3 regions of the Fusicatenibacter saccharivorans genome follow, and region 3 is predicted to be linked to each of the others. Evidence: predicted binding sites of a transcription regulator. Region 3 holds the regulator's gene; each other region holds the start of a gene.
What was found. Region 3 encodes Rex, which represses fermentation and respiration genes when NADH is low (regulators of the CRP and FNR family bind a similar motif). Its sites were predicted from a motif close to ATTGTTAANTANTTAACAAT; they were not measured.
Positions count from the first base shown of each region.

Region 1: a site for Rex is predicted at 2,716-2,735, ahead of pckA (phosphoenolpyruvate carboxykinase (ATP)). Genes of this name have one in related genera too.
Region 2: a site for Rex is predicted at 6,816-6,835, ahead of fucO (lactaldehyde reductase). Genes of this name have one in related genera too.

Region 1 is NZ_JAQEGR010000009.1:77,687-87,719, reverse strand. Features, by position in the region: gene PGS38_RS10035 (AAA family ATPase) at 1-599, shown strand, start outside; gene pckA (phosphoenolpyruvate carboxykinase (ATP)) at 840-2,444, opposite strand; gene PGS38_RS10025 (MATE family efflux transporter) at 2,759-4,093, shown strand; gene PGS38_RS10020 (AraC family transcriptional regulator) at 4,104-5,006, opposite strand; gene PGS38_RS10015 (heavy-metal-associated domain-containing protein) at 5,296-5,550, shown strand; gene PGS38_RS10010 (glutathione S-transferase C-terminal domain-containing protein) at 5,673-6,185, opposite strand; gene PGS38_RS10005 (glutathione S-transferase family protein) at 6,258-6,821, opposite strand; gene tnpC (IS66 family transposase) at 6,964-8,607, opposite strand; gene tnpB (IS66 family insertion sequence element accessory protein TnpB) at 8,887-9,255, opposite strand; gene PGS38_RS09990 (hypothetical protein) at 9,245-9,646, opposite strand; gene PGS38_RS09985 (AraC family transcriptional regulator) at 9,785-10,033, opposite strand, start outside.
Region 2 is NZ_JAQEGR010000012.1:131,194-141,226, forward strand. Features, by position in the region: gene PGS38_RS12440 (GerAB/ArcD/ProY family transporter) at 1-943, shown strand, start outside; gene spoIIR (stage II sporulation protein R) at 1,041-1,787, shown strand; gene murI (glutamate racemase) at 1,985-2,809, shown strand; gene PGS38_RS12455 (YwiB family protein) at 2,849-3,301, shown strand; gene PGS38_RS12460 (hypothetical protein) at 3,450-3,905, opposite strand; gene tig (trigger factor) at 4,149-5,384, shown strand; gene fucO (lactaldehyde reductase) at 5,623-6,771, opposite strand; gene PGS38_RS12475 (TetR/AcrR family transcriptional regulator C-terminal domain-containing protein) at 6,995-7,576, opposite strand; gene codB (cytosine permease) at 7,713-8,957, opposite strand; gene PGS38_RS12485 (phosphoribosyltransferase) at 9,024-10,033, opposite strand, start outside.
Region 3 is NZ_JAQEGR010000028.1:416-10,448, forward strand. Features, by position in the region: gene PGS38_RS16750 (bifunctional ADP-dependent NAD(P)H-hydrate dehydratase/NAD(P)H-hydrate epimerase) at 184-1,692, opposite strand; gene PGS38_RS16755 (redox-sensing transcriptional repressor Rex) at 1,782-2,438, opposite strand; gene PGS38_RS16760 (ABC-F family ATP-binding cassette domain-containing protein) at 2,593-4,518, shown strand; gene PGS38_RS16765 (NADP-dependent isocitrate dehydrogenase) at 4,617-5,819, opposite strand; gene PGS38_RS16770 (S8 family peptidase) at 5,985-6,830, opposite strand; gene PGS38_RS16775 (hypothetical protein) at 6,919-7,092, opposite strand; gene PGS38_RS16780 (MATE family efflux transporter) at 7,317-8,684, opposite strand; gene PGS38_RS16785 (LysR family transcriptional regulator) at 8,808-9,695, shown strand; gene PGS38_RS16790 (GNAT family N-acetyltransferase) at 9,664-10,033, opposite strand, start outside.

The DNA of each region.
Region 1 (10,033 bases), on a different contig from region 3:
TGAGTTCGATTAATGACCCGGAACAGCTGACCGGAAGTTCCCGCATCTACGCAAACGCAAAACCGGGAATCATCATGGATGCTTTTTCCATGGCTGGTGAATCCAATCTCGTCTTTATCATCAATGAGCTCGACAAGGCTGCCTCCGGCAAAGGAAACGGAAACCCGGCAGATGTTCTGCTGACCCTTCTTGATAATCTTGGTTTTACCGATAACTATATCGAATGTATGATCCCGACCGTCGGTGTATACCCGATTGCAACCGCAAACGACAAGGACCAGATCAGTGCTCCGCTGATGTCCCGCTTCGCTGTGATTGAAATTCCGGATTACACACCGGAAGAAAAGAAAATCATTTTCTCCCGCTATGCACTTCCAAAGGTGTTAAAACGTATCGGTATGAAAGAAAAGGAATGCATTCTGACACCGGAAGGACTCGATGCCGTAATCTCCTGCCACGAAAACACAAGCGGTATTCGTGATCTTGAGCAGGCTGCTGAGCATATCGCAGCAAATGCGTTATATCAGATAGAAGTCAACCATGTTTCCTCTGTTACCTTTGATGCAGAAATGGTACGTGAACTGCTCTTGTCCTGCTGATCTGCCTTATTTTCTATTTTGAAGGCGTATCAGGGTACGGCGAAAACCAGTGACGCAACAATTCACGCTCTGTGGTGCTGAAATTTTTTGTATTATTTTAGAGTGTGCTGTAAAATAGTTTCCTGTCCCATCAGTCTGTACTTTCGGGCAGGGAACTATTTTATTTCTCCAGATATTTTCATAAAAGAAAGCCCCTGACACTTTCATGTCAGGGGCTTCCTTTCGATCAATTCAGAAAATTTATTTCTGCGGGCCGGCGGAAACGAGTGCTTTACCAGCAGCGTTTCCTTCATATTTTGCAAAGTTCTTGATGAATCTTTCAGCCAGATCCAGTGCTTTGGTCTCCCACTCGGAAGCATCAGCATAGGTATCGCGAGGATCCAGGATAGCCGGATCAACGCCCGGAAGTTCAGTCGGAACTTCGAAGTTGAAGTACGGAATAGTCTTCGTCGGAGCTTCGTTGATAGCACCGCTTAAGATTGCATCGATGATTCCACGGGTATCACGGATGGAGATACGTTTTCCGGTTCCGTTCCAGCCTGTGTTAACCAGGTATGCTTTTGCTCCGCTCTTCTCCATTTTCTTAACAAGCTCTTCTGCATATTTGGTTGGGTGCAGCTCCAGGAATGCCTGGCCGAAGCATGCAGAGAAGGTAGGAGTCGGCTCGGTAATTCCGCGCTCGGTTCCTGCAAGTTTTGCAGTAAATCCGGACAGGAAGTAGTACTGAGTCTGCTCTGGTGTCAGAATAGATACTGGCGGAAGTACGCCGAATGCATCTGCGGACAGGAAGATAACATTCTTAGCTGCCGGTGCAGAAGAAATCGGGCGAACGATGTTCTCAATGTGGTTGATCGGATAAGATACACGAGTATTCTCGGTTACGCTCTTATCATTGAAGTCGATCTTGCCTTCTGCATCAACGGTAACGTTCTCAAGCAGAGCGTCACGTCTGATTGCATTGTAGATGTCCGGCTCAGACTCTTTGTCCAGGTTGATGACTTTTGCATAGCAGCCGCCCTCGAAGTTGAATACTCCGTTGTCGTCCCAGCCGTGCTCATCATCACCGATCAGAAGACGTTTCGGGTCTGTGGAAAGAGTTGTTTTTCCTGTTCCGGAAAGTCCGAAGAAGATTGCGGTGTTCTCACCGTTCAGGTCTGTGTTTGCAGAGCAGTGCATGGAAGCGATGCCCTTCAGCGGCAGATAGTAGTTCATCATGGAGAACATACCTTTCTTCATCTCTCCGCCGTACCATGTGTTGACGATAACCTGCTCACGGCTTGTGATGTTGAATACTACTGCTGTCTCAGAGTTCAGACCCAGCTCTTTGTAGTTCTCAACTTTTGCTTTGGATGCGTTGTAAACAACGAAATCCGGCTCGAAGTTCTCAAGCTCTTCTGCTGTAGGTTTGATGAACATGTTAGTTACGAAATGTGCCTGCCAAGCTACCTCAACGATGAAGCGGATAGCCATACGGGTATCTTTATTTGCGCCGCAGAATGCATCTACAACGAACAGTCTTTTGTTGGAGAGCTCTTTTTTGGCGATCTCTTTTACTGCTGCCCATGCTTCCTGGGTTGCCGGATGGTTATCGTTTTTGTACTCATCAGAAGTCCACCATACAGTATCTTTCGAGTTCTCGTCCACAACGATGTATTTGTCTTTCGGTGAACGGCCTGTATAGATACCGGTCATAACGTTAACTGCACCAAGCTCTGTCTCCCGGCCTTTTTCATAGCCTTCCAGCTCTGGTTTTGTCTCTTCCTCAAATAACTGCTCATAAGAAGGGTTGTACACAATTTCTGTGGTACCGGTGATGCCATACTTTGTTAAATCGATCTGTGCCATCTTGTAATTAACCTCTTTCCTTTGATAGTAATACTGCTTCATTCTGCAAAATGCAGAAATTTGAAGGTATCCTTTAGAAGAAACCGGACCAGCCGGCCTCTTCTACTCTAATTATACATAAAAGGCCAAAAAAATCAACTGAAAATCTTCCGTTTTTTTACAGAACGTGTCCCAAAATCTGTAAAAATTTTATAAACTTCGATTTTTCGAAGTTTTCTGACAATTGCATTTTTGTACACTTCATCCTGCAAATTGACATTTTTTGATTTTTTATGTTATAATATTAATAATTATGTTCGGAAAGAAGTTTCTTTATGTATTACGATCTGACCCGCGGGAAAATCTCCCGCTCTCTTATCCTGTTTGCCCTGCCGATGATCGCAGGAAATCTGTTGCAGCAGTTTTACAACATTGCCGACACCCTGATCGTCGGACGCGTTCTCGGAAGCAATGCGCTCGCCGCCGTCGGCTCCTCCTATACGCTGATGACGTTTCTGACTTCCATTTTTCTCGGCCTGTCGATGGGCGCCGGTGCGCTCTTTTCGATTTATCAGGGACGAAAAGATCTTTCTTCTTTAAAACTTTCGATTCTCCACGCGTTTCTGCTGATCCTTGCCGTTACGCTCGTGCTGAATCTCGCTGTTTATGCAGGCATCGAGCCGATCCTTACGTTTCTTCGCGTCCCGGATGAAGTCCGTCCCGGCATGCGGACGTATCTTCTGATTATCTTTGCCGGCCTTATTGCAACATCCGTATACAATTTCTTTTCCTGTATGCTGCGCGCGCTCGGAAACTCTTCTGTGCCGCTGATTTTTCTCGCTGTCTCTGCTGTGCTGAACATTGCACTGGATCTGCTCTTTGTCGCTGTACTGCCGTTCGGCATCGCAGGCGCGGCGCTCGCTACGGTTCTTGCGCAGTATGTGTCCGCCGTCGGTATTCTGCTCTATGTGCTGCTCCGCTGCCGCATGTGGCTGCCGTCAAAAAAAGAATGGCGTTTCAGCCATTCCATTTTAAAAGAGATTCTGAATCTTTCTTCGATGACCTGCATTCAGCAGTCGGTCATGAATTTCGGCATTCTAATGGTACAGGGGCTCGTCAACAGCTTCGGTCCGGCGGTCATGGCGGCATTTGCGGCCGCGGTGAAAATTGATACCTTTGCCTATCTGCCGGTGCAGGATTTCGGAAATGCCTACTCCACTTTCACCGCACAGAATTACGGGGCCGGAAATCACGAGCGGATCCGGCGCGGCACGAAAGATGCTTTTGCACTGAGCGCTGCTTTTTCCATCGTCATTTCTCTGCTTGTCAATCTGTTCGCGCATCCGCTGATGCAGATTTTCGTGAAAGCATCAGAAATGGAGGTCATCGCGATCGGCGTACAGTACCTGCGGCTGGAAGGCTCGTTCTATCTCGGCATCGGATGGCTGTTTCTGCTGTACGGGTATTACCGCGCTGTCAAACGCGCCGAGATGTCGGTTGTTCTGACCGTCATTTCGCTTGGCATGCGTGTGGCGCTGGCATACCTTTTCTCCGCCACGGCGCTTGGCGTTGCCGGAATCTGGATCGCCATTCCGATCGGCTGGGCACTGGCTGATATGACCGGACTTTTCTTCCTGCGGCGTGCATTCCGATCGCAGAAGCCTGCATAAGTTCCGAATCTTATATCGCAGTACGGTTTTCTGCGGATAAACTGCGGAACTGCCCCGGCGTCTGGTGCATGCGTTCCTGGAAGACGCGGTTAAAATAGCTGATATTTCGGAATCCGCAGTCGCTCGCAATCTTGCTGATCGCCTCCTCGGTGGAAAGCAGCAGCCGGCAGCTCTCGGCAATCCGCAGGTTATTGACATACGTCACGGCGGAAATATGCATAATCGACTTAAAGAAGCGGCAGAAAGCGCTCTCACTCATATGAAACTGGCTCGCCAGTTCCGCGATTTCGAGATCCTCACAGAAATGAGCATTCATGTATGTGAGGATCTCTTTCATTCTGCTGACACGGTAATTCGTCGAGGCATCCGTTTTTCCGCCGTTCTTTTCTGCCGCACTGTAATATCCCTGCCAGATTTTCAGAAGTTCCGCTTTTAACAGCAGCTCCCAGCCCGGTTCTTTTCTTTCCTGCAGATTTCGGATCTCCTGCATGGCCTGTGCCGTTTTTTCTGCAAGGCGTGTCCCCCGCTCTGTCTTGGATGGAAAACGGATCTCGGAGGACAGCACTGGTTCGATATACTGCTGCTGGATCCGGTCAAGCGATGTGCCGGACAGAAAACGCGGCTGGAATACAACGGCAAGAAACGTAAATTCCTGTCCGTCGATTCCCTCTACCTCATGCAGACGGTTTGCATTGACAAAGGCGGTCTCCCCTTCCCGCAGGAGAAAGGTCTCGGTATCCATATGAAAAACAGCTTCGCCCTTTACTGCATAAAAGAGCTCCACTTCCTCATGCCAGTGGCAGTACACCCGCACGGTACTCTGCAGGTCTGTCTCGAAAACGTGAATGCTCAGCGGAAAAAGCTCATCACCGTGGGGCTGTGTTTCTTTTCGGTAATTCATCTGTGAGAGCATATTTTTGTCTCCTCTCTTGTTTTGCTCTGCGGTCCCAATTGTAACACGAACTTTGCGATTCCGGCAAGTTTCCATGTTCTGCCGGCGAATCGCCCTTCCATGACCGTATTTTTCCTTCTTAAATGATAATAATTATCATATTTTATCAGCTTATTGACATTTCTTTTCATCCACGCTATATTTTAGATACCCCGATAGGGTATGTGATTTCAAATTTTTCATCAAACCCCAGGAATACAGTCCGGCACGCTTTCGTTTCGCTGTATTCCCGGAAGAAAGCAGGTATTGTATGATTAAAACAGTCTTAAAAATTGATGGTATGATGTGCGGCATGTGCGAATCCCATATGAATGATGTAGTCCGCAAGAGCTGCTCTCCAAAGAAAGTAAACTCTTCTGCAAAAAACGGCGAGACCGTTGTCATCAGCGAAGCGCCGCTCGATATTCCGTATCTGAAACAGCAGATCAAGGACATCGGATATGAGCTGGTTTCGTATACGAGTGAGCCGTATGAAAAAAAGGGATTTTTCCATTTCGGACGATAAGCGGATTTCATGCCTTTCCTTTTGCAGTTTGTGCGTCGGAAAAAAGCACCGTTTCAGAAGTTTATTTCCTTTTGGAAATCTGCCTCTGAAACGGTGTTTTCTATTTTTTATCTATGATTTGATCAGCCGCAGCAGCATCCGCAGGACGGCGGCGTTTCTTTCTCCTCTTTTTTCGGAGATTCTGCGCCCAGATCGTACCAGGTCGGGTCGATGTCGAATCTGCGGTTGTTTCCAAGATAGATCGGATGGGTCGGGTCTGAGGACAGGTAGGCGCGCTCGGTCGAAACCTTCCACTGTGCATCCCAGTCAATCTTCGGAAGTGCCAGATCGTAGTGTGTGCTGGCGCGGAAGCCGTCTTCCTCTCCCTCAATTCTTCCCTGGCGGATGATGGCTGCAAAATCTGTGTGATGTGCAAATGCCGGAATCTCCCACAGCTCTTTTGCGTAGCCCCACAGGTTTTTGTAAGTGTAGAGCGGACGCTTCGTCTCGCCGAGCTGTGCGGTATAGCGGATGTCCAGACGGGCAAGTGTCACGTACAGGCGGATATCGGAATCGGTTACGTAATCACCGAAGAGAAAACGATTGGTTTCCAGCCGTTTTTCCAGGCGGTCCATCGCAGCGTAGAAGGTGTTCACACCGTCGAAATGGCCTTCGTTGCTTCTGGAGAAGGAACTGCGGTATACCGCGTTGTTGATATTATCGAAGAGTCAGAGATTCATCTTGTCAATCTCTTCCCGCAGCTCCACCGGATACAGCTCCGGCGCGCCTTTTTTGTGCCATGGGCGGAAGTTGACCTCGAAATAAGTGGTCAGCCAGTTGTAATCGTTGTTGACTACCTTTCCCGTCGTTGTGTCGATCAGCGCCGGAACGGTCGTTCTTCCCTGGTAATCATCATCAGCACGGTAATACGCCTCAGAGAGGAACTGATCACCGAGCACCGGGTCGATGTTGTTTTCATTGTAAACGTATTCCCAGCCAAGGTTTTTCTCATGCGGGGCATGTTCTACCATATTGACGGAAATCTGATCTTCCAGGCCCTCCAGCTCTCTTACGATCGCCGCGCGGTTGGACCAGTGGCACAGCTTTGCCCAGACGAGACGGTATCTCTTATTACCTTCTGCCTTCAGATCGTTTTCACCGTCGCCGAACGGAGTCGTGAAGTGATTCGGCTGTCTGCGGAAATAGCCGTTTTTGTCGATCTCCGATACGGTTTCTTTTGGTCTTACGCGGATTTTTCTTCCATTTACAATCTCATAATCATAATTCGCCATTGATTTTCTGCCTCTCTTTCGCATGTTCTATCGAATGAATTTTCAAATAAGAAAGCTTTTATTTTCCTATTATTTCGCTATGTTTTCGTAAACGGTAGAATACGAGTACCTTGACAAATAGCAGACCGCTTTTGCGGTCTGTTTATTTTCCGCTGGCTTTTTGCGGCTTTCTAATGTTTTCGGGCAACATATCTGACCATGGCAGAAGTTCTGCAAGAAAATCTGTGTTTTTGTCATCTACACGTTTGGGAATCTCCGTAAGCAGATATTCGAAATAATCGAAAGGTTTCAGGTTATTCGCCTTTGCAGTTTCTGCGATACTGTAGATGATCACTGAACTATTGGCTCCATTGACCGTATCGATCATCTCCCAGTTTTTCTTCCCTATACAGAATCCACGGATCGCACGTTCGCTGGCATTGTTGTCTATTGGAACATCCCCATCTTCCAGAAAGACTTTCAGGTAGCTTTCCTGGTTCAGTGCATATGTAAATGCTTCCCGTATTTTACCGTTCTTTGGAATTTTAGGTTCATTCTGTTTCAGGTACGCAAAGAAAGCATCCACCAGTGGTTTTACCACAAGCTGACGCTGCATGAGCCTGTCTTCCGTAGAAAAATCAGACAGTTTTCCCTCTTCCCGGTAAATGGCCTGTATCTGTTTCATGATCAGATGCAGGATCGATTCCTTTCGGTGTGCTTTTGGTATCACTTCCAGTGTATCGTTAAACCTGCGCCTGCAGTGAACCCAGCAGCCTGCGATCTTCAGATCTTCACGCTCCTTTTCCAATGTATGATATACCTGGTACCCATCCGTAACACAGATCCCGGTGTAATCCCTCAGGAATTCCCGGGGATGGGATGCATTACGCGTTTTCTGGTATTCATAAAGGATGATCTGACGATCCCGGTACATAAAGCCGGACCGGTACACCCACATGTAACTCTGGCTGCCGGCAGGACGCCCGTCCTTATTTACAAGTACAGGAGTCTCATCTGCCTGTATCACATGATAATCATACAGAAGTTTATGCAGATAATCATACATGGTTCCCAGATATTCTTCCCCAAGACGGATCATCCAGTTCGCCATGTTCTGTCTGGTAATGGCAAGCCCGTACCTTTCGAATTCTTTTTCAAGACGGTAGAGAGGTACCGCATTTACATACTTACCATTTATGACTGCCGCAGCAAGGGACGGGGATACAAGGCTTCCATGAAGCAGATTTCTGGGATGGGGTGCCTTTATCATGTGTTCATCCAGTTTACTGGAATAAACGCCGATATGATGTTCCTCTATCACGACACTGGCCGGAATGAACTGATAACATCGGGAAATGGCATCCGGAAGCTGTTTCCATCCGTTTTCACCAAACTCAGCCGTCAGTTCTTCCTCTTTCAGATAGTGATCAATACGTTTTACTGTCAGCCCTGCTATATCAGCCGCTTTTTTCCCTGGCTGTTTTTTCTTTTTGGGTGCTTTCAATTCTAGGTCATCAGGTTCCGGTGCATCCAGGTCGCAGACTGCCTCTGCTTCATTAAAGAATACGATAGTCCCGTCCACTTCCATGAAACGTATCTGTTCAGAATCCGCCATTTTTTCGCTGGATCTGCCAAAACGGTTCTTCTGAAAAAGGACCATCTGTTCCATCATCAGCTGCATCCTGTCATTTAAGGCCTGCGTTTGCCTGGACAATTCTTCCATCTGTCCCTGCATCCCAAGAAAAAGCTCTATCAGCAGATCCTTATCAAACTTATTCAGTTGTTCTTTTGTGTACTTGATCGTCATAACCAGAACTCCTGTCTTTATACTGATTCCGATTATAACAGAATTTTTGTATTTCCGCCAATCCTTCAGATATGGGCTTTCGTCATAATGACGGTGGATAATACATCTGGAAAGCCGTTGTTTTACAGCTTTTCAGATGTATTATCCACAACAGTTTTTCTATTCACACGATAACAAATGGAATGAGAAAAGACTGTTTGTGGATAACCTTTTTCATCCGGTTGATACACATCATTTTTACAGTTTTGGTACTTTTTTATTTTCGGCATTTTGCACAGGCTACATAATGCGGGGTGTCTCTTTCAGCTCAGAGATCGGATGGCGTGCAACGATCTCCAGCCCCTGCATCAGCATACGGTACTGGTCGTCTGTGATCGCCATTGCCTCATCTGCCGAACGGGGCCACCGGAATGCACCATTATCGAGTCTCTTGTACATAAGGAGAAAACCATCGCCTTCCCAGAGCAGTGCTTTGATCCGGTCACATCTTCTTCCACAGAAAAGAAACAGTGTATTTTTGTCGTAAGGATCAAGCTTAAACTGAAAGCGTACGATCGTTGCCAGCCCATCGATCCCACGACGGAGATCCGTAAATCCCATCGCCAGATACACCTTTTTAAATCCGGAAGCATCTGCATCATTCAGCATGGGTAAAAGCCTTTATGAGATGGCAGAGCATTTCCGGTGAAGTACCGGAAAATATCTCAGCTGACAGTCCCCTGGTATTTTTAATACGGATCATTGGCAGAGTTCCTGCCGAAATGCATGTACCGGATTCTTTTGGAGTATCTGTTTTCTTTGGATCTGGTGCAGGTGCGGGCAGTTCCACAAAAGCAGTGGTTTCTGTGTCCTGCATCTGATCCAGGCATATCTGCCTGACACGCCGGAGACGGTAATAATAGTTGGCTTTTGTAAGATTATTTTGGGTACACCAGGTTTCAACATCCATCCCTTTGGGACGGTTCTGACAATTCCGGATCTGTTCTGCCCATTGTCTGATCCTCACCTGCTGAGCTACAAGGCTGGTTTGCGTAGCCATAAGATTCCTCCTCTGAATCATAGTCAGTTAAAAAAGTTAAGTACTAAACTTTTTTGACTATGTTATTTTGTTGAGTATGATTATGGCATAACTTGAAGTGAATAAAAAGGTACTCGTATTCTACCGTTTACCCTGTGTTCACCATTGCTTTCTGTACTCCCTTGGACTGATACCTTCCACCTTGCGGAACATCCGGCTAAAGTAGTTTGCATCTCCCATGCCAACGCCAACGCCGATCTCATCCACAGTCATATCTGTGAAGCAAAGCAGCTGCTTGGCTCTGGTGATCCGCTTTGAGATCAGATAGTTGTTGACCGTTGTTCCGTAAGTCTCTTTGAAGATTTTGGACAGATAGAACTTGTTAATAAAGAACTTCTCTGCCAAATC
Region 2 (10,033 bases), on a different contig from region 3:
TGGATTTCTGGAGCGGTTTGATATTCTGTGGATGGCATTTCTTTTGATGGGACTGCTGTTCACACTGGGAAGTCTGCTGTTTTACGTATCGCTGATCGGAGAGAAGACGGGACTGTGGAAACCGCAGAATCTCTATGTACAGATCGGTACAGTGCTTTTTATATGGCTGCTGTCATGCGCGGAAAGCGGCTGGTCGGTCCGATACGGTTACTTTCCGTTTTTCCTTGCCATCACGGTGCTGCTCGGCTTCTGCCAGAAGCATATGAAAAAACTGCGGCTTGTGTGTCTGGCGCTGGGCAGTATGATTTTCCTGTCATCCTGCGGGGCAGTAGAGCCGGAAAAGCGGCTGTATCCACTGGCGGTTGCCTTTGATTATATGTCGGAAGGGGCGACTGCGCCGGAAAACAGTGAAACTGGGGAAGAAACCGGGACGGCGGTCAGTGAGAGCGGCGGAGAAAAGGAGACGGCTGGCGGTAAATGGCGCGTCTGGTATGCGCCTGCGAATCTTGCGGTGGTGACCGGCCAGGGAAAGGATGAGCAGGAGGAGGGAACCGACGAGGACCCCGCATCGCTGTTCTTTGAAGCGGAGACGTTTGAGGAGATTGCGCAGCAATATGACAGCACAGAGGAATATGATCTCGACACCGGACACGTCCAGGCGATTGTATTTTCCGATGCACTGCTCAGTGACCGGGGACGGATGGAAGAACTGTTGAAGTACCTGGAACAGGACCGTGCGCTTGGGCACAGTGCCTATCTGTTTCACGCAGAAAAACCAGAAGATATCATGGAGCAGAACGGAAAACAGGTGGAGTCCGTCGGTGAGTACCTGTGCGGAATTTATGACAACCGGGTGAAAAGAAAAGAGGCGGTGACACTGGCGGACTTGTGCTATGCGTGGGAAAACGAAAGGAGCATTCTGTGGATTCCGAAAGCGCCGTAAAAGGTTTAAAGTGTATGGAATATCGGAGCGGGTAGTGAGTGTCTGTGTATAAAAGTTTTGAAATCCGGCAAAACTGGAAAAAAACAGGAGGCAGCATATGAATGAGAAAAAAGTACAGAGCCGGAAACGGAATCAAAATCAGACACAGAAGAAATCCAGGGACAGGCAGGCGCAGCCCCGAAATACATTTGGGAACCAGTATAGAAGTCAATTCCAGGCGGCATTTCAAATTTTCTGTCGCCGCTGGCTCCCCGTCTGCATTGCGGCGCTGATCCTTTCCGGAACCGCCAATCTTCTCCGCGAGTCCCGTCTGCAGCAGGAAGTCGCTGCAAAGATCGTGCGCTTTCACGTAAGAGCCAACAGCGACTGCGCCTCCGACCAGCAGATCAAGCTTCAGGTACGCGATGCCGTTGCCGAAGAACTGCAGACAATCCTGCACGGAGCCGAAACAAAAGCAGAAACCGAAGAAATCCTGCGTGAAAACGAGCCCTCCATCCGTGCCGCCGCCCTTCAGACGCTGCGCGCAGGAGGCAGTACTGACGATATCACCGTAACGTACGGAAAAGCCAGTTTTGAGGAAAAAGAAACGGGCAATTATATTCTCCCCGCCGGAACGTACGACGCTCTTCAGATCAACATCGGCAGAGCCAAAGGGCACAACTGGTGGTGCATGCTGTACCCGTCCATCTGCTTTTCGGATGCCCTGCGCCCCGTAAACGAGGATGGCGAAAGTGCAGAAAAAGTCGAAAAAAGCCGGATTCCGCTGCAGAATCTGTTGAGTGACGCCGCCTACCGCGAAATCCTGAAAAGTGACCGGATTTCGTTCCGGTTTTTCTGGCGTTAGGCGGATTTTTCGAAAGACTTTCAAGAGAAATGATTGCAATATTCCTCCATTCGGGTTAAAATAATGTATCAGCGACCTATTTTAACCAGGGTCGTGAAATGAAAAAAGAAATGTAAAAATTCAGATATATTAAATATAGAAATGAACCCCATTCGGCATGACAAAAAAGTAATGCCGGATGAAAAATGGAGGAAAGTATGAAAGCAGACAGACAGGCGCCGATCGGCGTCTTTGATTCCGGTGTCGGCGGACTGACCGTAGTGCGTGAGATTATGCGAAACCTGCCCGACGAACGAATCGTATATTTTGGAGATACCGCGCGTGTGCCGTACGGTTCCAAATCGAAAAATACCGTCATCCGTTATTCCCGCCAGATCGTACACTTTCTGGAAACCCAGCAGGTCAAGGCAATCGTCATCGCCTGCAACACCGCGAGCGCGCTGGCACTCGATACGATCGAAAAAGAGATTGATCTCCCGATCATCGGCGTGGTAAAACCGGGCGCACAGATGGCCGTCGAGACGACGCAGAACAAGCGCGTCGGCGTCATCGCAACCGAGAGCACTATTCAGAGCGGCCTCTACCAGCAGCTTATTACCGAGGCAGATCCGGCGATCACCGTTTACGGAAAACCGTGTCCGCTGTTCGTGCCGCTCGTGGAAGAGGGCTGGACAAAAGATCCGATCACCGAGGAAGTGGCGCGCCGCTATCTGGCAGAGATTCTGGATAAAGACATCGACACGCTGATTATGGGATGCACCCACTATCCGCTGCTGCGTTCTCTGCTGCGGAAAGTAGTCGGAGAAAAAGTAACACTCGTCAACCCGGCATACGAAACCTCACAGGCACTGTGCAGACTGCTGCGGGAGCTGGATCTGGAGAATCCTGGAAACGATGAGCTGGGCCGTCAGAAATACCAGTTCTTCGCAAGCGACGGCGTGGAGCGGTTCAATGCCTTCGCACATTCCGTTCTGCCGGAGCAGATCAGCGATACGAAACAGGTACAGATTGAAAACTATTAAAAACGACATACAGAAAAGAGAGAGGAACACCAGAAAAGGATGGAAAAAGACGTACTCATCAGCATCCGCGGACTGCAGTATCTGATGGATGAGGAATCCGGCGAACAAGAACCGGTGGAGGTTATGACGACGGGTTCGTACTACAAGAAAAACGGCCATCACTTTCTGATCTACGACGAGGCAACCGAAGGCTTTGACATGATGACGCACAACATGATCAAATTTACGGAAAACGCCCTCGAGGTGCGCAAACGCGGCCTCATTGATGTCCATATGATTTTTGAGGAGGATAAAAAGAACATTTCGTTTTATCACACGCCATATGGCATGATCAACATGGGAGTTGCGGCGACGAAGGTCAGAATGAAAGAGACGCCGGATCAGATTTTACTGAAGGCAGAATACGCGCTCGACATCAACGACAGCTACGTGGGGGACTGCGTAATCGATATCGAGGTAAGACCGCGGGAAGGCGGAAAACTGAATTTATAAAAAAATACCCGGGAAGAATGAAAATCATTCAACTCGGGTATTTTCGCGAGCAACGAGCCAAAGTCCGGGCTTGCACGAGACCTTGGCGACTGCCGCGAAAGCAAAAAGAAACACGCAAAGCGTGTTTCTTTTTGTTTCAGATGAAATTTTATTTCTCCTCGCCGCGTGCCTTGCGGAGCATTTTCTGCCAGAAGCCGTTTTTCTTTGCCGGCTGCTCTAACGAACCGCGGATGCCGCGAACTCCGGTGATGTAGATACCGCTTACGGTAGCCTTGACTTCTTTTTTCACCGGGATCTGATCGAAGATAGCAGCGTCGCAGATCAGGGTCATGATTCTCGGACCGACTTTTGCTTTGACGATCGGCAGTTTTGCGCGACGCATCATTTTCGGTGTCTGGTCAATGACCATCTGTGGGAGTCCGGAATCTTTCATGCGAAGCTTTTTCTTATCTATGATCAACATGGAGACAGTCTGTTTCATGGCCTCCATTTGTTCCTGCTGTGCGGCCTGTTTTGTCTGTGCTTTTTTACCGAAGTAATACAGCAGACCAAGGATGACAGCGATGACAGCTAATACGATTAATACGATAATCCAGGGTTTCATCCCTCTATTCCTCCTCTGCAAAAAATAATGTGGGCATCGGAACATACAATGCCAGTCTATGAACATTCTAACATTGATTTCGGCAAAACGCAAACACATTTTAGCGCAATCCAGGCGATTTTACGGTCGAAAATCATAAGAATTTCTAAAATCGGAGCCCCAGCCTTTTTTTTACCAGACAAGTATGGTAAAATGAGATTTACAACGCGCCGGGAACGGCGTAGTATGGAGGAAAATTCAAGAATGAAAAGAAAAGCAGCAGTCATGCTTCTGCTCATGACACTGGGAGCAGCCAGTGTGAGCGGATGTGGAAAAAACAATACAACAAGCAGCAGTTCCGTATCAAGCGCAAGCAGCACAAGCGCTTCCTCAGCATCCGATGCGTCGAGCGCAGGCAGCACATCGTCCGACAGCACAGCTTCTGAGGAATACGCTTCCCCGAGTGATGTAGACGGGATTCCGGTTGTCGATGAGGAAGTTGATCCGGCAGAGTGTGTAACGCTTGGAGATTACAAAAAGCTGACACTGGAAAAGAAAGTAGAGCAGGTAACGGATGATGACGTACAGACGGCCATTATGGCAGAGACAGCTGTCACCATGGACGATCCGGACGCCACCGTACAAAAAGGCGACACCGCCGATATTGCCTATGTTGGAAAAGTTGACGGCAAGGAGTTTGACGGCGGAAGCAGCGATTCCTACAATCTGGTGATTGGTTCCGGAACCTTCATCGATGGATTTGAGGATGGTGTCGTTGGAATGAAAACGGGGGAGACAAAGGATCTGAACCTGAAATTCCCGGACAGCTATCAGAGTACCGATCTGGCAGGAAAAGACGTTGTGTTTACCGTTACGGTAAATGCGTTTACCCGCCCGGCAGAAAACATTGACGGATGGGAACTCGACGATGCATGGGTAGCAGAGAATACAGATTACAGCACTGTGGAGGAATACCGTGCCGGAAAACGCGCAGAGCTGGAGGCTGCAAATGAGACGACAGCGGAAAATAATCTGCAGAATGACGCGATGCAGCAGGTGACAGACGGCTGTACGTTTAACAAAATTCCGAAATCCTATATCACCCTTGGCGAAGAGGATTACGATAAACGGTATACCACTTATCTTCAGAATTACGGCATTTCCCTGGACGACTATCTGGAGCAGTATGCGGACAGAGCAACCTACAATCAGGAGAAAGCAACGTATGCAGGAACGATGGCAAAAAGTGCCCTTCTTCTGGATGCCGTAAAAGAGGCAGAAGGCTGGACGACAGATGACCAGGATTACCAGCAGATCTTAAACGACGAGGCAGCCAATGCCAATATGTCGCAGGAAGATTTCCTGAAAGCGGCCAATGATTATTACGGGGAAGATACGGTAGTGCGCAATATCATGATGGAGCGCATGATCAATATGGTTCTCGACAATGCAACAGTCAATACTGTGACTGTGGATGCAGACGGAAATACAGTAAAATAAAAAGAAAAATCACCCCGGAAAACAGGATGAAAACTTCTGTTTTCCGGGGTGATTTAACCGAATCAAGTAAGTCCCCTGATTCCATTGCGAAAAGCAATAAGCTGTGGGTGGGGACTTGCTTGTATCAGGAGGAGTGCAAGCTCCTTCTGATAAGCTGCGGAGCAGTTATTCGGTTATGAGCAAGTAGCGAAGCGGATTGCGAATATCCGCTTCGCATGTGGGAAACGAATTGTGTTCGTTACGCCATGATTTTGCGGAACAGATCCTTCAGATCTTCTACGCTTGCATCCTTCGGGTTGCCCGGTGCGCAGGCATCTGCGTGTGCGGAATCTGCAAGGAACTGCAGATCTTCTTCTTTGACTGCCTCGAGAACAGATGGGATTCCAACGTCTGCGGACAGCTTCTTAACAGCATCAATCGCTGCTTTTCTGTACTCTTCCTGAGACATTTCGTCTACACCTGTAACGCCCATGGCACGTGCGATTTCGCGGTATTTCTCACCGGTGCACTCCTGGTTGTATTCCATAACGATCGGAAGCATCATGGCACATGCAACACCGTGTGGGGTATCATAAACAGCACCAAGGGTGTGTGCCATGGAGTGAGCGATTCCAAGACCTACGTTGGAGAAGCCCATACCTGCGATGTACTGGCCAAGAGCCATTCCTTCGCGTCCCTCTTTGGTGTTTGCGACAGCACCGCGCAGAGATTTGGAGATGAGTTCGATGGCTTTGAGATGGAACATGTCAGTCATTTCCCATGCAGCTTTTGTGGTGTAACCCTCGATTGCGTGGGTCAGAGCGTCCATACCGGTAGAAGCGGTCAGTCCTTTTGGCATGGAGGACATCATATCCGGGTCAACAACTGCGATGATTGGCATATCGTGCGGGTCAACGCATACGAATTTACGTTTTCTTTCAACGTCTGTGATAACGTAGTTGATGGTAACCTCTGCAGCAGTACCGGCTGTGGTCGGAACAGCGATGATCGGTACGCATGGATTTTTGGTCGGTGCAGTGCCTTCAAGGCTTCTGACATCCTCAAACTCCGGGTTTGCGATGATGATACCGATTGCTTTGGAGGTATCCATAGAAGAACCGCCGCCGATGGCGATCAGATAGTCAGCGCCGGATGCCTTGAAAGCTTCTACGCCGTGTTTTACGTTTTCGATGGTCGGGTTTGGCTTGATATCGCTGTAAAGCTCATAGTCGAGTCCGTTTGCGGTCAGAATATCGGTTACTTTGGAAGTAACGTTGAATTTAATCAGATCCGGGTCAGAGCATACGAAAGCTTTCTTGAAGCCGTGTGCCTTTGCTTCATTTGCGATCTCGGCAATAGCGCCTGCTCCGTGATAAGAGGTTGCATTTAAATTAATACGATTTGCCATGATTGAAAAACTCCCTTCTAAAATGAATAAATGGTTTTACTGAACTTGTTATTATATTAACAAATCCGGAAGGGAAAAAGAAAGTGACAGAAGAAGCGAAGTGTAACACTTTAAAAAAAATCGCCATTGTGACAAAAACAACAGAACAAAATTTGTGAAAAATAACCAGAGAGTGTCTGAAAAACCATTTCCGCAATCTGCAAGCCCCACTTTGACACGCGCTCTAAGAGAGCAGCTGCAGATTCCGGAACAGTTTTTTTAAGTCTTCCGGCATTGCCCGGACGAGAAGAGCTGCAAACTCGGAAGGTGTCAGATCCATGCCGGTAAGCACCCATTTTACGGTCATGGTGATGGAACCCTGACAGTACATTTCGAGAAGAAAATGCATTTCCGGTGAAACCGGACTGCCGCTTTTTTCGTGAATCAGATTTTCGTAGAACGCGAGAATCAGGTCAAAATCGTGCTCACGCAGAGAATTCTGCTTGTCGTAGCGGAAGGCAGCGGCGAAAAAAGCTTTTTCTTTCTGAATATAGGTAAATTTCTTTTCCAGACTGTCAAAAACGGTCGTTCCGCGCCCCATATGTTCGAAGGATTTTGTCAGTAATTTATCAAAGTACCAGTTGATTAGATCGTATTTGTCGAGAAAATTGCGGTAGAAGGTCTGGCGGGTAACACCGCAGATTTCACAGATCTGGCGCACGGTGATCTCTTCAACGGGTGTTGTTTTCATGCACTCCTTCATGGATTCGGCAAGACGGTATTTTGTTTTTTCTCCTTTGGGAGCAGATACGGTGGAATGGATCATCCGGGTAGTTTCCTTTCGCTTCGAAAATTGTAACTATGCAGAGTTATGCATATATTATAACGCGAATCCGAAAAAATAAAAAGCCCTGAACATGTTCCGGAGATAAGATACAGGAACATATTCAGGACGATTTTGCTTATTTTCTTTTGTTTACGGCCTGACCGACACAGTAGCATACAGCGGCAACAACCATGCCGTTGATGGAAGCGATGCCCCAGTATAAGAGGTTCGCAACAATGGCACCGAGAATGACACCGGCAACCGCAAACCAGTCTACGGTTTTAAGCTTCGGCTGATCGGTTTCAAAGTCCTTTTTGTTCATGAAGTAGGCGAGCACCAGAATCATGCCGACCGGCGGCAGGGTACAATTCAGAATGTTGAGCCAGCCGCAGAAGTTGTAGTACAGCCATACGGAGGCAACCGTTCCGATGATACCGGAAAGGAGAACCATCGGTTTTTTCCTCTGATGGAAGATGTTGGCAAGACCAAGACCTGCGGTATACAGAGCGTTGTCGTTTGTAGTCCAGATATTAAGACCGAGAACGAGAACAGCCAGGTAGAACAGGTTCAGGCGGACCATAACCTCGAAGATATCGTTTCCGCCGACAAAGATCGAGGAAACGGCACCGAAGAAGAACATCAGGGAGTTTCCGATGAAGAAGGCCACAACCGTGGTGATGGCACCCGCTTTTCCGTCCTTTGCAAAACGTGCGAAGTTCGGGGTTGCGGTTCCGCCGGAAACGAAGGAGCCGATGACAAGACCGGCACCGCCGATGATAGTCAGAGATCCGCTGGATTTGGCAAACTGATCGATGATCGTTCCGTCGCCTCTCATTACGGCCATGACCATGGCGATCGTTCCGAGAATGGCAACACTTGGTACAGCGATATAGCTGACGATGGTCAGAGATTCAATACCAAAATAGGCAGAGGCGGTCATGCAGACGCCGGCAAGAAGAACAAGTCCCCACTGTGCCGCAGTGCTTCCGCCGAGCAGCTCCTTGGAAACCGGAATTGCAAACATGGCAAGACCGACACCAAACCATCCGATCTGCGTAAAGCTGGTCATGGCTGACGGCAGATAGGAACCTTTTTCGCCAAAGGCTCTCTGGGACAAAAGATCAAGTGACAGACCGGTTTTTGCACCGACGTAGCCGAGCAGACCGGTATAAATACCAAGAATGATTCCACCAAGGATCAGTGATCCCAAAAAGCCCCAGAAATCGAGGCCGTCAGCGAGCTGCTGGCCGACCCACATGCTTGCCGAGAAGAAGGTGAAGCCAAGCATGATCATAAACATGGTTACTACATTTTTCCGGGCAGAAGACGGAACCGCGCTGTCCGCGAAGTCAACATCTTTTACTTTCTTTTCTTTTTCCATAATATCTCCTGAAAACTGTGATTACGGTTCGCCGAAATTCAGCGAACCGTAAGAAATGGTTTTTTGTTACAGCATGTATTTGCGAAGTGCTGCGGTAAACTCTTCAATTCGTTCAGCCGCAATTTCTTTCAGGGTAGCATCGCCAAGGCTTGCAATATAGCCTTTTTCCTGGCGGTACAGCCATTTGGTCACACGTTCATCGATTTCTTCATAGTGATTGATGTGAATCCACTCTTCGTAGGATGCGCCAAGCGGGCAGCCGAGCTTCTCCTCGAGCAGTCTGGTGAAGTCGATCCGGTCGGCCTTCTCCAGCATTTTATTCCAGAAATCGAGAACCTCCTCGACATGCTCATGGATTTCATAGCGTCTTGCACCGCCATCGTAGATGATGCATTTTTCAAACAGAGGATCGCGCATGGAAAGCGTTTCTCTTCGGAACTCCGGTGCAATGATACCGTCTTTCCAGTAGAAATCGACATCCGGCAGATTGATTCCAGATACGCCCCTGTCCTGATAGGTGCTGAAGATTCCTTCGTAATATACGGTGATAAAGCCTTCAAACTCCGGCCAGAACTCGCGGATTTCTTTTGTGAGACGTTCCAGAATTTTGATTCCGGTTGTGCCGCCGATCGTAAAGATGATAATGTTGCGAAGGGAAGCACCGTGCTCACGGTAGAAATCGGTTACGTAGCGCAGGCAGTGGATCAGCGTTTCACCCGTTGCGATGATATCGCCGATCAGAAGTGTACTTCCCGGAACCATCGTCAGCTTGCTGTATTTGATTTCCAGCCCTGCGATTTCTTCCTCTTTAAAGACGCGCTCACTTGACAGAAAACTGATGTCATGTACACGAATGTGCTCACGGTAGCAGCTTTCCTCCAGCGGATAATTCAAAGCGCCGCGCAGGATGGAAAGGATGTTGGCTGCGGTTACCTTTCCCTGCTCTTTAAAATAATAAAGCATCTGTGAAGTAGACGGAATCAGGCAGTGATAAACCTCATATCCGACAACCTCCGGTGTGTTCAGAAGCTTTCTTGTCTCTGCTTCGGAAACGACATAGTATTCGTTCTCATAAT
Region 3 (10,033 bases):
CTCTCCGATTCTTTCCGTTTTGCTTTCCCATACGATAACGATCCGGCGTTTTACGCCTTTTAAAATCGTTTCCATGTATTTAATATTGCCTGTTTTTCCGGAGGTATTCACAAATTTCATCCGGCGCTTCAAAAAAGTCCGCCCGGAGTCCTTTTGGGAACCCGTGATTCTGATCTGCTTTGCTCAGATTGACTGCAATCCTCTGATAATCTCGGATGCTGTTACATAGGAAGCACTGCTTTTTTCTTCCGCAGCCTCTCCCGCCTTTCCATGCGCATATGCCGCCAGTGCCGCTGTTTTGGCAAGGCTGATTTTTTTCTCGTTTTTTTCACACTGACGTTTTGCTGCAAAGGCGCCTGTGATTCCCGCGAGCACATCGCCGCTTCCCGCCGTCGCAAGCGCACTGCTTCCGCTTGTGTTTATGTAATACTGCTCACGCCCTTCCTCTGCTGTCACGGTTACGGAATCCTTTCGTACACAGCAGGCCTGGTATTTTTCGGCTGCCCTTCCGGCGCTTCCTGCCGGGTCACGCTGGCATTCTGCAATGGTCATGTGCAGCAGCCGTGCAAGCTCTCCTACATGAGGCGTTAAAATTTTTTCTGCCCGGCAGCCCGAAAGAATCTCTGCATCTTCTGCAATCAGGTTCAGCGCATCTGCATCCAGAACAAGAGGAACTTCTGTGTGCTGCACCGTAAAAACGAGCAGTTCTTTTGCCGTCCGGCTTTTGGAAAGTCCCGGTCCCGCAACAACAGCGTCCGCCCAGGCGAGATCCTGCAGCAGGGCTTCTTCCGGAAGCGGCTCATCCTCCTTCCAGAAATCCGCCATTGCTTCCGGCAGGGCACAGAAAAGCGGCGTACGGTTTCTTTCCTCTGTCACAACCTTTACCATGCCGGCACCGGATGCAAGGACTGCCCTGGCACACAAAACAGCGGCTCCGCACATGGCACCGGAACCGGCAAGTACCAGCACCTTTCCGAAGGTTCCCTTATTTCCCATCGGCGTGCGGGTAAGAAACCGGTCCAGATCTTCTTTTTCCACTGAACCGTACCAGGGCGTCTCCTCTTCTCCTGCATCAAAGCCGATTCCGATATCACGGACCAGGACCTCTCCGGCATATCGTTTTCCGGGATCAAAGAGAAGCCCTGGCTTTGCACAGGCAAATGTCACCGTGGCTCTGGCTTTCACCGCCGCATCAAGGACCTCTCCGGTATCCGTGTGGATCCCCGAAGGGATGTCCACGGCAAGAACAGGAACACCGCTTGCGCAGATTGCTTCCACTGCCCTCCGGTACTCCCCTGCCAGCGGACGGGATACGCCAATTCCAAAGATGGCATCTATGATAACAGTATATTCCCGGAAATCCGGATTCTTAACCTCACGGACCCCATAATTTTCCGCAATTTTCTTCTGTGCTCTCATGCCTTCACTGTATTTTTCCGGATTTCCAAGACAGAACAGTTCCGCATCCACCCCTTTCGTCTTTAAAATCCGTGCAATTGCCGCACCGTCCCCTCCATTATTTCCGGGACCGCACACAGCAAGGACTTTTCCTGTATCCCATGTTCCATTTTGAAGCTCCTCCACGCAGGACAGCGCTGCGCGCTCCATCAGTACCAGGGACGGTACCCCCATGGTTTCGATCGTATTGCGGTCTGCCTGCTTCATCTGTGCTGCTGTAAGAATCCGTTTCATCGCTTTTCCTCCTTTTCCTGCCTTATCCGGAAAGTGAACAGAAAAAGTCTCCGGTTTCCCGAAGACTCTCCTGCTTTTGTTTTGGTTTCTTAATTGTTCTTTGGATGCTCCGCCTCATATCTGGTCAGATTGTAGGAGAGACGCATCAGACTTTCGGAAAGATGGACGTTCTCGACGATCACATCTTTCGGAAGTTTTAAGTTTAGATCGGTATGTGCAAAATTCCAGATTGCTTTTACACCGTTGTCCACGAGAATCTCTGCCATCTCTACCGCTTTTGCTTTTGGCAGTGTCAAAGCCGCAATCTCTACATGGTGTTCCTTGATAAATTCCGGAAGCTCGTCCGCCATGCGGATTTCAATTCCGCGCACGGAGATTCCTTTTAATACCGGGTTGACGTCAAAAATACCGACCGTTTTGAATCCGCTTCTTTCAAAGGCCGCATAATTAGCAAGCGCCTGTCCCAGATTTCCGGCTCCGACAAAAATCATATTGTGGACTCTGTCCAGACCTAAAATTTTTCCAATCTCGCTGTACAGATACCGCACGTTATAACCATACCCCTGCTGGCCGAAGCCGCCGAAATTATTTAAATCCTGGCGAATCTGGGAAGCTGTCACTTTCATCCGCTCGCTCAGCTCACCGGAAGAGATCCGTTCTACTCCGTCCTCCAGCAATTCGCCCAGGTAACGATAATATCTAGGAAGTCTTTTGATAACTGCCCGCGAAATTCCTTTTTCTTCCAAGATAAATTCCTCCTTATTTACACCTGCATATATTCATATTATATATGGTTGATAGAAAATTGTCAAAGATTTCTTGAAATTTTGTGTATTACTCTCTATAATAAGGATGGTGTATTATGTCAAAATACAGAAATATGTTATCTGGAGGAACCACATGATTCTTGCATGTCAGAATATCTCGAAAGCATTCGGGACAACGGAAATTATCAAAAATGCATCTTTTCATATAGAAGAACGCGAAAAAACCGCACTGGTCGGCATCAACGGTGCCGGAAAATCGACGCTGTTAAAAATCATCATCGGCGAAATGAGGGCCGATGAGGGAGAGGTCATCCTCTCCAAAGGAAAGACGATGGGCTATCTCGCCCAGCATCAGGATCTGACCGGACACCTTTCCATTTACCAGGAAGTGCTGACCGCGAAACAGAATCTGATCGATATGGAGGAACGCCTCCGTCAGATGGAAAGTGATATGAATACAAAATCCGGTGCAGAGCTGGATGAACTTCTTTCCACCTACACCCGCCTCTCCCATACCTTTGAACTGGAAAACGGATACGCGTACCGCAGTGAAGTCGTCGGTGTTTTAAAAGGTCTTGGCTTTTCCGAGAGCGATTTTGAAAAACAGGTGGACTCCCTCTCCGGCGGTCAGAAGACCCGCGTGGCACTTGGTAAACTGCTGCTCACCAAACCGGACATCATTCTGCTCGACGAGCCGACCAACCACCTCGATATGGACTCGATCTCCTGGCTCGAAACGTATCTTTTAAATTACAGCGGAGCCGTCCTGATCGTCTCCCATGACCGTTACTTTCTCGACCGCGTTGTCACAAAAGTCGTTGAAGTGGACAATAAAAAAGTAACAACTTTTGAGGGAAACTATACCGCCTACAGTCAAAAAAAAGCAATGCTCCGTGAAGCCGCTTACCATGCCTGGGTCAACCAGCAGCAGGAAATCCACCATCAGGAAGAAGTCATTGCAAAGCTGAAATCTTTCAACCGCGAGAAATCCATCAAACGCGCCGAGAGCCGTGAAAAAATGCTGGACAAAATGGATGTGCTGGAAAAGCCGACCGAAGTACGCTCCGATATGCGGATCCGTCTGGAACCGCGCATCACAAGCGGAAACGATGTGCTGACCGTCGAGCACCTCTCCAAAGCCTTCCCGGGACAGACGCTTTTCCAGGATCTGAATTTCGAAATCAAGCGCGGGGAGCGCGTCGCAATCATCGGAAACAACGGAACGGGAAAAACGACGATCTTAAAGATCTTAAACGAAGTCATCCGCCCGGATGCCGGCTCTTTTACACTTGGAAGCCGTGTACAGATCGGTTACTACGATCAGGAGCATCAGGTGCTCCACATGGAAAAGACCATTTTCCAGGAGATTTCCGACGCGTATCCGTATCTGACAAACACCGAAATCCGAAATGTGCTGGCCGCCTTCCTGTTTACAAACGACGATGTCTTCCAACCGATTCATACCTTGAGCGGCGGTGAGCGCGGACGAATTTCTCTTGCCAAGCTGATGCTCTCGAACGCCAACTTCCTGATCCTCGACGAGCCGACCAACCACCTCGATATCGTATCAAAGGAGATTCTGGAAAACGCGCTGAAGGATTACACTGGAACGGTACTGTACGTTTCCCACGACCGTTACTTTATCAATCAGACTGCAACCCGGATTCTGGAGCTGACGGGACAAACACTCGTCAACTATATCGGAAATTACGATTACTATCTGGAGAAAAAAGAAGAGCTGACCCGCATCTATGCTCCTGCTGCCGATGCCGCCGCTCCGGAAGAAACAGCGGCTCCTTCCGAAGCCTCCTCCACAAAGCTGGACTGGAAAGCGCAGAAAGAAGAACAGGCACGTCTCCGCAAGAAAGAAAACGAGCTGAAAAAGACGGAGAAACGAATTGAAGAGCTTGAGACACGCGATTCGGAAATTGATGAGGAAATGTCGAAACCGGAAGTCGCAACGAATGTGGCAGAGTGTGTGAAATTAAGCAAAGAGAAAGCAGAGATTGCCGCGGAACTCGAAGAGCTGTATGAAAAATGGGAAGAGCTTGCCGAATAGGCCTGGTTTTCCCCGGAAAATTCAAAACAGAAAAAGCCGGTCCGGCGCATCCCTTTTTGCGGGAATGCCGGATCGGCTTTCTTTTTTGCTTCGTTTAATTATTTCTCCAGCTCCTCGCGGATGGCCAGGATGAAATCACGGCTGTTTAATACGGTCGGATTTTCCATGGTGGTGATCAGCGCAAGGTCTTTTGTCATTTTTCCGCTCTCGATCGTTGCGATCGTTGCTTTTTCCAGACGGTCTGCAAATGCGGAAAGTTCTGCGTTTCCATCCATTTCCCCGCGTTTTCTGAGTGCGCCGGTCCATGCAAAAATGGTGGCCACGGAGTTGGTGGATGTCTCCTCACCTTTTAAGTGACGGTAATAGTGGCGCTGTACGGTTCCGTGCGCAGCCTCGTACTCGTAATATCCGTGCGGGGATACGAGAACAGAAGTCATCATCGCAAGGGAACCGAAGGCGGAGGATACCATGTCGCTCATGACATCGCCGTCGTAGTTCTTGCAGGCCCAGATAAAGCCGCCCTCTGCTTTCATGATGCGGGCAACGGCGTCGTCGATCAGAGTGTAGAAGTAGGTAATGCCTGCTTCTGCAAATTTCTCTTTGTACTCTGCATCGAAGATCTCCTGGAAGATATCCTTGAAGCGGTGATCATACTTCTTGGAAATCGTATCCTTGCTTGCAAACCACAGATCCTGTTTCGTGGACAGTGCGTACTCGAAACAGCTTCTCGCAAAGCTTTCTATGGAGTTATCCAGATTGTGCATGCCCTGAATGACACCGGCGCCGGTGAAGTTGTGGATCAGCTCTCTTGTCTCGGTGCCGTCCTCAGCCGTATAAACCAGCTCTGCTTTTCCCGGTCCCGGAATGCGCATTTCTGCATTTTTATAGACATCTCCGTATGCATGACGGGCAATCGTGATCGGTTTTTTCCAGTTGCGCACGCACGGCTCGATGCCTTTTACGACAATCGGGGTACGGAAAACGGTTCCGTCGAGCATGGCACGGATCGTTCCGTTCGGGCTCTTCCACATTTCTTTCAGATTGTACTCGGTCATACGCGCTGCATTCGGCGTAATGGTGGCACATTTGACTGCTACACCGTATTTCTTGGTAGCGTTTGCGGAATCTACGGTTACCTGATCGTTCGTCTCGTTTCTGTGTTCCAGTCCCAGATCGTAATATTCCGTTTTCAGGTCAATAAACGGGAGAAGCAGCTCATCTTTGATCATTTTCCAGAGAATTCTGGTCATCTCATCTCCATCCATCTCTACCAGAGGAGTGGTCATCTGAATTTTTTCCATAGTAGGCCTCCTTTTTCTATTCCCGTTTATTGTATAAAGTATCCTATAGCTTGTCAAGTCAAAATTCGCCTGATTTTTTGGCATTTTCCCATAAATTCACACAATTTTTGCAGGATGAGAGGTGTTTTCCTTCATTTTTCTTTTTTTATGCTGCCGCACAGTGTCTCACAGAAGAGACAGAAAACGGTCTGTTTGAAGCATCCCATGCCCCTGACGGTTGCGCGGAAGGCCAAGGTCTCTCGCCGATTCGCAAAGCAGCATTTTCGCCTGGACATTTGTAAGATCCGGAACCCGTTCAAGTGCCAAAGCCACGGCTCCGGACACCCGCGGTGCCGCCATCGAGGTGCCGCTCTTCACCACATATTCCTTCCTGCTTCTTCCAGGCGCGCAGGAAATGAGACGTTTTCCAGGCGCGACAAGATCCGGTTTGCAGACGCAGTCCCGTGTCGGGCCGCATCCGGAGATTCCTCTTCTTGGCTCCAGCAGATCGCCCGCTCCCACGGTGATCACTTTTCTGCTGCTCCCCGGCGCCGTAATACTGCCCGGAGCGGGCCCCAGATTTCCGGCCGCTGTCACAACAGTGATCCCGTCATCCCAGGCGCGCTCCACCGCCTGTACTAGCAGATCATCCACCGTTTTTTCCTGCTCTGTTGTTCCCACTGAAATATTTAAAATGCGGATATTAAGTCTTATTCGCTCTTTGCACACCCAGTCAATCGCCGCGAGGATATCCTGCTTTCTTCCATTTCCCCTTCGGTCCAGAATCTTCACTACGACAAACCGGCATCCCGGTGCCGCACCCTGGTATTTTCCGCCGGACGCTCTTCCACTTCCGCCAAGGATACCACAGACATGCGTTCCGTGTCCATTGTCATCGTAAGGCGTCTCCCGCCCGTACACAAGATCCCGGAAGGCTACAATCCGGCCGTCAAAATCCATATGGGGAAAAATCCCTGTATCCAGCACGGCGGCTGTAATTCCTTTTCCTGTCAGATTTTCCTGCTCTTTCATCCATAAGCCCCTGTGTATTCTTATCTTATGGTATGCAAAAAAGGCTGCCTTTCGCAAAGAACAGCCTTTTTGTTTTTCTTTTCTATACTTAAAACTGAATCTGCTTTTCCCCTTTCCGTTTCCAGAGAGCTGCTGCAAGCGGGATGCCGCAGAGCTCAGCCAGGACAAAGGCGCCCCATATCAGATTCAGGTTTCCAAATCCTTTGAGAAGAAATGCAAACACCAGCGGCAGAATCGCCTGGCGTGTCATGGATATGTACATACTTTCTTTTCCAAGGGAAAGTCCCTGCAGCGCCGCCTGATAGATCAGACCTGGAATCGAAAGCAGATAGGCACCGACAGAATGCGGAGCGCCGGGACTCCAATGCGCATCAGATTGTCCGAGGCATCATATTGTATGTATGGCAATAAAAAACAGGAAGATATCTGCCAAAACCGTTTCGGTAAAGATCTTCCTGTCCTTTTTTCAGAAACTTTTCAAAAACATTACTTCTGCTGCTCCATTCGCTTCAGTTCCGGCAGAACCAGAATCAGCATGGTGATAAAGCAGAGACTTCCGCCGATTACGTTTGATACCGGTTCGGCAAGGAATACACCGTCCGTTCCCATGTGGAGTACGTACGGCATCAGATAGGTGAGCGGTACAACAATGAAGACTTTTCGGAGCAGGGAGAAAAAGATCGCCTGCTTCTTTTTATTCAGAGATTTGAATACGGTCTGTCCAATGTACTGCAGATCCATGAAAATGAATGCTGCAAAGTACTGCTTCAGAGCCGGAACCGCATCTGCGGTCAGTACCGCATCCGAACTGAAAATACCGATCAGCGCATGCGGCGCCAGAACAATCACGCTCCACATCACTGCGGTATAGCCGAGGATCATCGCACTCATGACACACATCGCCTTGCGCACGCGGGCCGGACGGCGTGCACCGTAATTATAGCTCAAAATCGGAGAAGTTCCCTCATTCATTGCATAGATCGGTGTCTCGACGAGCTGACGCACGCTCGATACGATCGTCATAACAGAGATGTAAATATCACCGCCGGTCACAGAGAGTACGTTGTTGCAGCAGATCGTGACAAGGCTGTTGGTCAGCTGCATGATAAATCCCGCGGTACCGAGGCTGACAATATTTTTCGCATAGCCTGCACACTCAGAAATTTCATTTTTCCGCACAAAGCGCACTTTCAGTTCCGATTTCCGGGTCAGGAAATACAGAACGAACACTGCGGAAAGTGTCTGGGAAATCACAGTTGCAATCGCAGCCCCCTGCACACCAAAGCCAAACACAAAGATAAACAGCGGGTCAAGCAGCAGGTTTGCGACCGCTCCGATCGTGACGGAAAGCATACCAACGGTCGAGTAGCCCTGCGCGTTGATGAACGGGTTCATGCCGGTTGCCACCATCGACGGCAAAGTTCCGATCAGATAAATCATCATATAAGGATACGCGTAGACCATCGCATCTGCCGATGCGCCGAACAGTGATAGCAGTGGACGGGCAAACAAAAAGCCGATCACCATCAGTATGACAGCACAGACACATACCATGGAATACGACGTATTCATAATACGTTCCGCCTTTTTTTGATCATTCTTTCCACGCTCAATCGAAAACAGCGGAGCGCCGCCGCTTCCAAACAAGTTGCTGAATGCTGTGATGATAACGATCAGCGGAAAGCACAGACCGACTGCACCGAGTGCCGCCGTTCCTACCTCCGGGATCCGCGCGATGTAGACGCGGTCTACAATATTGTACAGCAGACTCAAAATCTGAGCAACCAGCATCGGGAGCGCTGCCCCGAAGATGTTTCCGGTTACGGTTCCATGTTCGAAATCAATTCGTTTCATTTGTTCCCTCATTCCCTTCTTTTTCACTTGCTTTTCAGTATAGCATGGCGTATTCTATATGTAAATTATTGTTTTTATATTGAAATTGAATAATTTTTATATAGTTTTTTCAGGAGGATTTTTATGGAACTTCGACAACTCGAATACTTCCGCGCCATCGTGGACGCGGGAACCATCAGCGGGGCGGCACGGGTGCTGCATATGACACAGCCGCCGTTAAGTTATCAGATCAAAATGCTGGAGGAAGAGCTTCAGGTGCCTCTTCTCATCCGCGGTACAAAGAAAATCACCCTGACCGAGGCAGGAAAAACACTGTATGAACAGGCAGGAACGCTTCTGATGCTTGCGGATCTCACCAGGCGCGAAGTCGTAAAATCCAGTCAGTCTGCGACACTCCACATCGGCATGACGCCATCCACCGTTTCGCTGCTCGCCGACTATCTCCTGCGATTTTCCCGGAAATACCCGCACATCCATTTTGATGTCCACGAGGGTTCTACCTTTGCTTTAAAAGACCAGCTCGAAAATCACATGGTGGATCTCACCACGCTCCGCACGCCAATCGTTTTAAATGGCTGCGAGACGAAGACCCTTTTAAAAGAGAGCATCACCGCCATGGCACTCCCTTCTCACCCGCTTTTTGCCGGGCGTGAAACCCTTTCGCTTACGGAACTTGCCGAGCAGCCGCTGATTCTGTCGAACCGCTACCGGAAATACATGCTCTCCGCTTTCGAGCAGGCGGGTCTGTTCTGCGATATCTATCTCACCTGCGAGGACGCCCGCACGGCAATGACAATGGCAGAAAAAGGCCTTGGCATCGCTCTTCTGCCGGCCTCCATGCTGAATCTTACCCATAAATTAAAGGCCTGCACCATCACAGATGCAGACCTTACAACCGAAATCCTGCTTGCCTGGCGCAAGGGGCGCCTTCCGTCTGAACTTCGGGCTTTTCTGGAATTGTGGGATGAAAATGACTCCCTCAATAATCAAATTCATGTTCCCCAACCGTAATCGTCTGCGTCAGTTTTTCATTCTGATACGGTTTACGGATCTCAATTAGATTCAGAACGGTGTAACCACGCTTTCTCAAAAATTCAATCATCCTGTGGTTATTGGGATGGACATAGTTGTAAACCGTATCGTTTCCATAAGAAGCTGCAATTTCTTCTGCCTTGCCATGCAGTGCGGCAGCGACTCCCTGCCGGCGGTACTCTTCTCTGACAAAGATGGATTCCACCCACACCACCTCGCTCTCAATACGACAGACAACATAACCTGCGTATTCGCCATGCACCGTAGCGGCAAACACTGGAAATCCTGCTAAAAGGTATTCCTTCATTTCTTCCCGT